2 regions of the Priestia veravalensis genome follow, and region 2 is predicted to be linked to the other one. Evidence: a T-box and tRNA genes for the amino acid it is inferred to sense, from the RefSeq annotation. Region 2 holds a T-box; the other holds one or more tRNA genes.
What was found. A T-box is a leader RNA that pairs with one kind of tRNA and senses whether it is charged. The one in region 2 lies ahead of ileS (isoleucine--tRNA ligase), so its partner is inferred to be a tRNA-Ile.
Positions count from the first base shown of each region.

Region 1: it encodes a tRNA-Ile, which carries the amino acid that the T-box ahead of ileS (isoleucine--tRNA ligase) is inferred to sense. The anticodon was not compared.

Region 1 is NZ_KQ758690.1:1,520-4,935, reverse strand. It holds gene AS180_RS17675 (MFS transporter) at 1-730, opposite strand, end outside; gene sodA (superoxide dismutase SodA) at 851-1,459, opposite strand; tRNA gene AS180_RS17665 (tRNA-Ser) at 1,686-1,778, opposite strand; tRNA gene AS180_RS17660 (tRNA-Ile) at 1,789-1,865, opposite strand; tRNA gene AS180_RS17655 (tRNA-Asn) at 1,867-1,941, opposite strand; tRNA gene AS180_RS17650 (tRNA-Met) at 1,975-2,048, opposite strand; tRNA gene AS180_RS17645 (tRNA-Asn) at 2,050-2,124, opposite strand; gene AS180_RS17640 (DUF456 domain-containing protein) at 2,190-2,672, opposite strand; gene AS180_RS17635 (Na/Pi cotransporter family protein) at 2,801-3,416, opposite strand, start outside.
Region 2 is NZ_KQ758627.1:224,712-228,127, reverse strand. It holds gene AS180_RS01155 (YlmH family RNA-binding protein) at 1-457, shown strand, start outside; gene AS180_RS01150 (DivIVA domain-containing protein) at 542-1,036, shown strand; T-box leader at 1,105-1,327, shown strand; gene ileS (isoleucine--tRNA ligase) at 1,400-3,416, shown strand, end outside.

The sequences.
Region 1 (3,416 bases), on a different contig from region 2:
CCAATACTGACACCACGAAAATGAATGTCCCTTCTCTAATTCCTTGAAATACGTGTGCATATAAGATTCTGCGCCAGTCTCGATTGTATTTCCTTTCTCTTAGTACTTCTCTAAATTTATATACGCCCTCAGCTGGACGTCTTTGTAAAAAGAAGCTAAGGACAACTGCACAAACAAACATTAGGAGTGAAACGCCAAAGACCACACGATAACCAATGTATTCGTATAAGCTAGCAATAATAAAGCCCGCTCCTAGAGGTCCAATCATTCCAGCAAACGAATTTAATACTCCTAGAAAACCATTGAAAAAGTCCCGTGTATCAGGTTCTGTAATTTCAAACGTTAACACGTTAAATGCTAACCAATAAAATCCATACCCTATTCCTAAAAGAGCACCGAGAAGAATTAAAAATTCATCGGCACGGTCGCCTACCATCAACACCACGATATAGAAAACAGATAGAAACGAAACACCTAATCGAAGCACAACGACTCGATCAATTTTTTTAGCCCACCTTCCTGCTAAAATAAAGGTTAATGGCTGAAAGATAACAATGACTAAATTATAAATCGCTAAAGCAGAAAACTCTCCTGTTTGTTTCCATAAATACACGTTTACAAATGAATTTGAAATTGAAATGGCTAAAGCATATAGCCCTCCAATGATAAGTAATAACAATAAATCTTTATTAACTTCTACATCTCCAACAACTTTTTTTAATAAAGGCATATAAAAAACTCCTTTTCTCTTCTACCCCTAGTGTGTGAAAAAGAAAAGGAGATATGTAAAAGAATTGGAAAACAAAAAAACCAGTAAAGGCAATAATTGCTTTACTGGTTTTTTCTCTCATTATTTTGCTGCTGCGTAGCGTTTTGCAACTTCGTCCCATTTAATTACATTAAAGAATGCTGAAATGTAATCTGGACGACGGTTTTGGTAGTTTAAGTAGTAAGCATGCTCCCAAACGTCTAGTCCTAGGATTGGTGTTTTACCTTCCATTAGTGGGCTATCTTGGTTTGGTGTACTTGTTACTTCTAATTCACCGTTGTTTACAACTAACCAAGCCCAGCCAGAACCGAAGCGTGTAGTTGCTGCTTTAGCGAATGCATCTTTGAATGCGTCAAAGCTTCCAAACTTACTGCTAATTGCGTCTGCTAACTCGCCTGTTGGCTCGCCGCCACCGTTAGGGCAAAGAATTGTCCAGAATAATGAGTGGTTAGCATGTCCACCACCATTGTTACGTACTGCTGTACGGATATCTTCTGGTACAGCATCCATATTTGAGATTAACTCTTCAACACTTTTAGAAGCTAAATCAGCTTTTCCTTCTACTGCTGCGTTTAAGTTTGTAACGTAAGTGTTATGGTGTTTCGTATGGTGAATGTTCATCGTTTCTTTGTCGATGTGTGGTTCAAGTGCATCATATGCATAAGGTAATTGTGGTAATTCGTAAGCCATGGGTAATTCCTCCTTTAAAATATATACCTAATTTGGTGAAAGAAAACTCACCTCATGTTTTTAGATTAGCAAATTTAACCTACGCTTTCAATGAAAAAGCATTTAATCATCACTTATATTTACCTGTTTCCCACTGTCTATCCTATTTAAACGTAAAATTTTATTTGAAAACAAAATAAAAAATCTTTCTTCACAATTGTAAAGAAAGATTAATCAACAATATGTATGGCGGAGGAAGAGGGATTCGAACCCCCGCGGGCTTTAACACCCCTGTCGGTTTTCAAGACCGATCCCTTCAGCCGGACTTGGGTATTCCTCCAACCTTTTCATGGTGGACCCTGCAGGACTCGAACCTGCGACCGGACGGTTATGAGCCGTCTGCTCTAACCAGCTGAGCTAAGGGTCCTTGGCTCCACAGGTAGGACTCGAACCTACGACCGATCGGTTAACAGCCGATTGCTCTACCACTGAGCTACTGTGGAATAATAGTATGTATGCTTTGTCACTTAAAGGAATAGCGGCGGAGGGGATCGAACCCCCGACCTCACGGGTATGAACCGTACGCTCTAGCCAGCTGAGCTACACCGCCATGGCTCCACAGGTAGGACTCGAACCTACGACCGATCGGTTAACAGCCGATTGCTCTACCACTGAGCTACTGTGGAACGATATAACATTTATTAGCGACATTAAAAATTTAACATGTTTTTAATTAAAAGTCAACAAATTATTATAAAACAACGATAAGAAAGTAAATAATCATTGCCGCCTGTATAATTCCTTTTGAAATAGCACCGCTGAAAAAGCCAACTAACGATCCAAAACCAATCTTTATAGCATTTTGAAAATTCGTACGGTGTACAACTAACTCACCAATCACCGCCCCTAAAAATGGGCCAATTAATATACCAAGCCCAGGAATTAAGAATGGACCAACCAACAATCCAATGGTGCTTCCCCAAATACCCGCTTTTGTTCCACCGAACTTTTTAACACCAATTAGATTTGCCAAATAATCAGCGGCAAAAAGTGCTGCCACAAGCAGACCTTGAATAAGCACAAACAAGAAAGTATATGGTTCAAAACTATAGAAAAACCCGTACAATAAAAATCCAAGTGCTACAAACAGTACGCTTGGAATAATAGGATAGACTAATCCAATAAATGATACAACAAAACAAATTGCAATGAGTGTCCAATATAAAAAGTCCAACTTAACACGTTTCCTTTCATCTCAATCTCTATTTACTATTATTATCAAACAGTATACACTGTAACAACTTTTTTGATAATAATATTCCATAAAAAAGAGCAACTCGTTAACGAGTCGCTCTTTTTAGCTTATTGAGATTTTTGAGTCACACTCTTTTGATTTTCTCCTAACACTGCTTCTGCAATATTAACTGCGTGATCTCCAATACGCTCTAAGTTACTAATAATGTCAACAAATACAATACCAGCTGAGCCTGTGCAAGCACCTTCGTTTAAGCGTAAAATATGCTTTTTACGAAGTGAACGCTCCATGCTGTCGATTTGATTTTCTTGTTGCATTACGTGAACAGCTTTTTCACGATCGTTGTTCTCTAGTGCTGCAACAGCTTCTTTAACTGTTGAAATTGTTAGTTCAAACATTTCTGCTAAATCTTTATTAGCTTCAGATGTTACCTTTACTTTGTTAGTAATTTGATAATCAACAAGCTCTACGATATTTTCAAAATGATCTCCAATACGTTCAATATCACGAGCCGTGTCTAACAGCATTGAATGCTCTTCACTTTCTGAAGCTGACATAGAAGAAGAAGAAAGTAAAATTAAATAGTTAGTAATTTTTTTATCTAAATTGTTAATGGCATCTTCAATTTGTAAAGCCATATCAGAATGCTTATGTTGCTTCGTTTTCAAATAATTGTTTGCTTCTTCTAATCCAATTGTTGAGAATTGCCCCATACGAACGAGC
Region 2 (3,416 bases):
GTTAGGAGCATTAATGTCGCTTGGGTTAAAACGGTCAAAGTTTGGTGATGTTTTGGTACAAGATGAGCGCATACAGCTGGTTATTGCCGATGAAATATCTTCTTACGTGGAAGCAAACTTCACGTCAGTGGGTAAAGCCAAAATATCTCTTGTAAAAAAAGACCGCACAGAGTTACTTCAAGTTCAAAGTGAATTTCAGGAAAAAACGTATACTGTATCATCCATGCGGTTAGACGTTTTACTATCTACCATTTACAATTTATCTCGTCAAAAGGTGCAGCCGTTTATTGGAAGTGGAGCGGTAAAAGTAAATTTTAAAACGGTTGAACAGCCTTCTTTTGAGTGCAAAGCAGATGATATACTTTCACTAAGAGGTTTTGGTCGAAGTAAAGTTATATCAGTTGAGGGGAAAACAAAAAAAGATAAGTGGCGAGTAATTGTAGGGAAACAACAATAACAAAAATTGTAAGCAGGAAACAAAAAAAATATGTCGAATATTCCATTACAAACAATGTAATGAGACAACGTGGAGGTGGCCTACATGCCTTTAACCCCTTTAGATATTCATAACAAAGAATTTAATCGTGGGTTTCGTGGATATGATGAAGACCAGGTCAATGAATTTCTTGACCAAGTAATTAAGGATTACGAATTAATTATTCGTGAGAAAAAAGAATTAGAAGTGCGAGTAACTGAGCTTACTGAAAAGGTAGGGCATTTTACTAACATTGAAGAAACGCTGAATAAATCAATTTTAATTGCTCAAGAAGCAGCAGAAGACGTAAAGCGAAACGCAGAGAAAGAAGCGAAGCTAATTGTAAAAGAAGCGGAAAAGAATGCTGACCGCATTATCAATGAAGCTTTATCAAAGTCTCGTAAAATTGCGATGGATATTGAAGAGACGAAAAAGCAGTCAAAAGTATTCCGTACGCGTTTTAAAATGTTAATTGAAGCCCAGTTAGAAATGTTAAACAGTGATGATTGGGATCAATTAATGGACTATGAAATGCCTGCGTTAGAAGAAAAAATTGACTAGTCAAGACAGAACCTTGACTTCTTTCGTTTTGTTGTCATATAATTTGGTAACAGATGAAATTTCATACGTATAGTACGGAGATAGGGACAGTAGTTTCTTACATGATTACGTTTAGCGAACCGAGGAAGGTGAGAGCTCGGTCTAATCTAAGAAACGAATATCACCCTGGAGTATTGCTGCTGAAACGAAGTAAGCAGCGACGTGTTATTCACGTTACGAATGCTGAGAGGACAAACGGAAGTGCTGTTTGTCTACAAGGGTGGTACCGCGGGAGACCTTCTCGTCCCTTTTTGGGATGAGAAGGTCTCTTTTTGTTGTAGCTATATACGGAATGAAATTTACGATTTTATGGAGGTTAGAACTTTGGAATATAAAGATACGTTATTAATGCCGAAAACAGAATTTCCGATGCGTGGAAATTTACCAAATCGTGAGCCACAAATGCAAGAAAAGTGGGCGGGAATGGACATTTATGCAAAAGTTCAAAAGCGTACAGAAGGTCGTCCATTATTCGTGTTACATGATGGCCCTCCTTATGCAAATGGTGATATTCATATGGGGCATGCACTGAATAAAATCTTAAAGGACTTTATCGTTCGCTATAAATCCATGTCAGGTTTTTGTGCCCCTTATGTACCTGGTTGGGATACGCACGGTTTACCGATTGAAACAGCTTTAACAAAGAATAAAAAAGTCAACCGTAAAGAAATGAGCGTTGCTGAGTTCCGTAAGCTTTGCGAACAGTATGCATGGGAGCAAGTGGAAGGTCAACGTGAACAGTTCAAACGTTTAGGTGTGCGTGCTGATTGGGATAACCCTTATGTGACGCTTCAGCCTGAATACGAAGCTCAGCAAATTAAAGTATTTGGAGATATGGCGAAAAAAGGCTATATCTACAAAGGACTAAAACCAGTTTATTGGTCTCCATCTAGTGAATCAGCGTTAGCAGAAGCTGAAATTGAATATTATGATAAGCGCTCTGCGTCTATTTACGTGGCGTTTAATGTAAAGGATGGTAAAGGCGTAGTGGAAAGTGATGAGAAATTTATCATCTGGACAACAACGCCATGGACAATGCCGGCAAACTTAGCTATTGCTGTAAACCCAGAGCTTCAATATAGCGTAGTGGCCGTAGATGGTGCTAAATACATCGTGGCATCAGAACTTGTTGAGACCGTTGCAAAAGAGATTGAATGGGTTGAATATGAAGTAGTGCGTACTATGAAAGGTGCTGAACTTGAGCACGTAGTAGCAGAACATCCAATTTACAAGCGTGATTCTCTACTCGTTTTAGGTGACCATGTTACAACTGATGCGGGTACTGGGTGTGTTCATACGGCTCCAGGACACGGGGAAGATGACTTTATTGTGGGTCAAAAATACGGTTTAGGTGTACTTTGTCCAGTTGACAGCAAAGGTCATATGACAGAGGAAGCGCCTGGATTTGAAGGCTTATTCTATGATAATGCGAACAAGGCCATTACTGAAAAGCTTCAAGAAGAAGGCGCCCTGTTAAAGCTATCATTCATCACGCATTCATATCCACATGACTGGCGTACGAAAAAGCCGACAATTTTCCGTGCAACAGCGCAATGGTTTGCATCAATTAAAGACTTCCGTAAAGAGCTATTAGAGGCAGTAGAAAAAACACAGTGGGTTCCTGCTTGGGGCGAAACTCGTCTTTACAACATGGTTCGTGATCGTGGAGACTGGTGTATTTCTCGTCAACGCGCATGGGGCGTACCAATTCCTGTGTTTTATGCTGAAAATGATGAGCCGATTATTACGGATGAGACAATTGAGCATGTATCAGAGCTGTTCCGTCAGCATGGTTCAAACGTATGGTTTGAGCGTGAAGCAAAAGATTTATTACCGGAAGGCTTTACTCATCCTGGTAGTCCAAACGGTCATTTCACAAAAGAAACGGATATTATGGACGTATGGTTTGATTCTGGATCTTCTCACCAAGCTGTACTTGAAGAGCGTGAAGGGTTACAGCGTCCGGCTGACCTTTATCTAGAAGGGTCTGACCAATATCGCGGTTGGTTTAACTCAAGCTTATCTACAAGCGTTGCTGTAACGGGTGAAGCACCTTATAAAGCCGTTTTAAGTCATGGTTTTGCTTTAGATGGTGAAGGTCGTAAAATGAGTAAATCACTTGGTAACACGGTTATTCCAGCTAAGGTTATGAAACAGTTAGGTGCAGATATTCTACGCTTATGGGTAGCGTCTGTTGACTACCAGGCAGATGTACGCGTATCTGATAACATCTTGAAACAAGTAGCTGAAGTATATCGTAAAATTCGTAATACGTTCCGCTTCTTATTAGGAAACCTAGCAGATTTCAATCCACAAACGGATGCGATTCCAGTAGATCAGC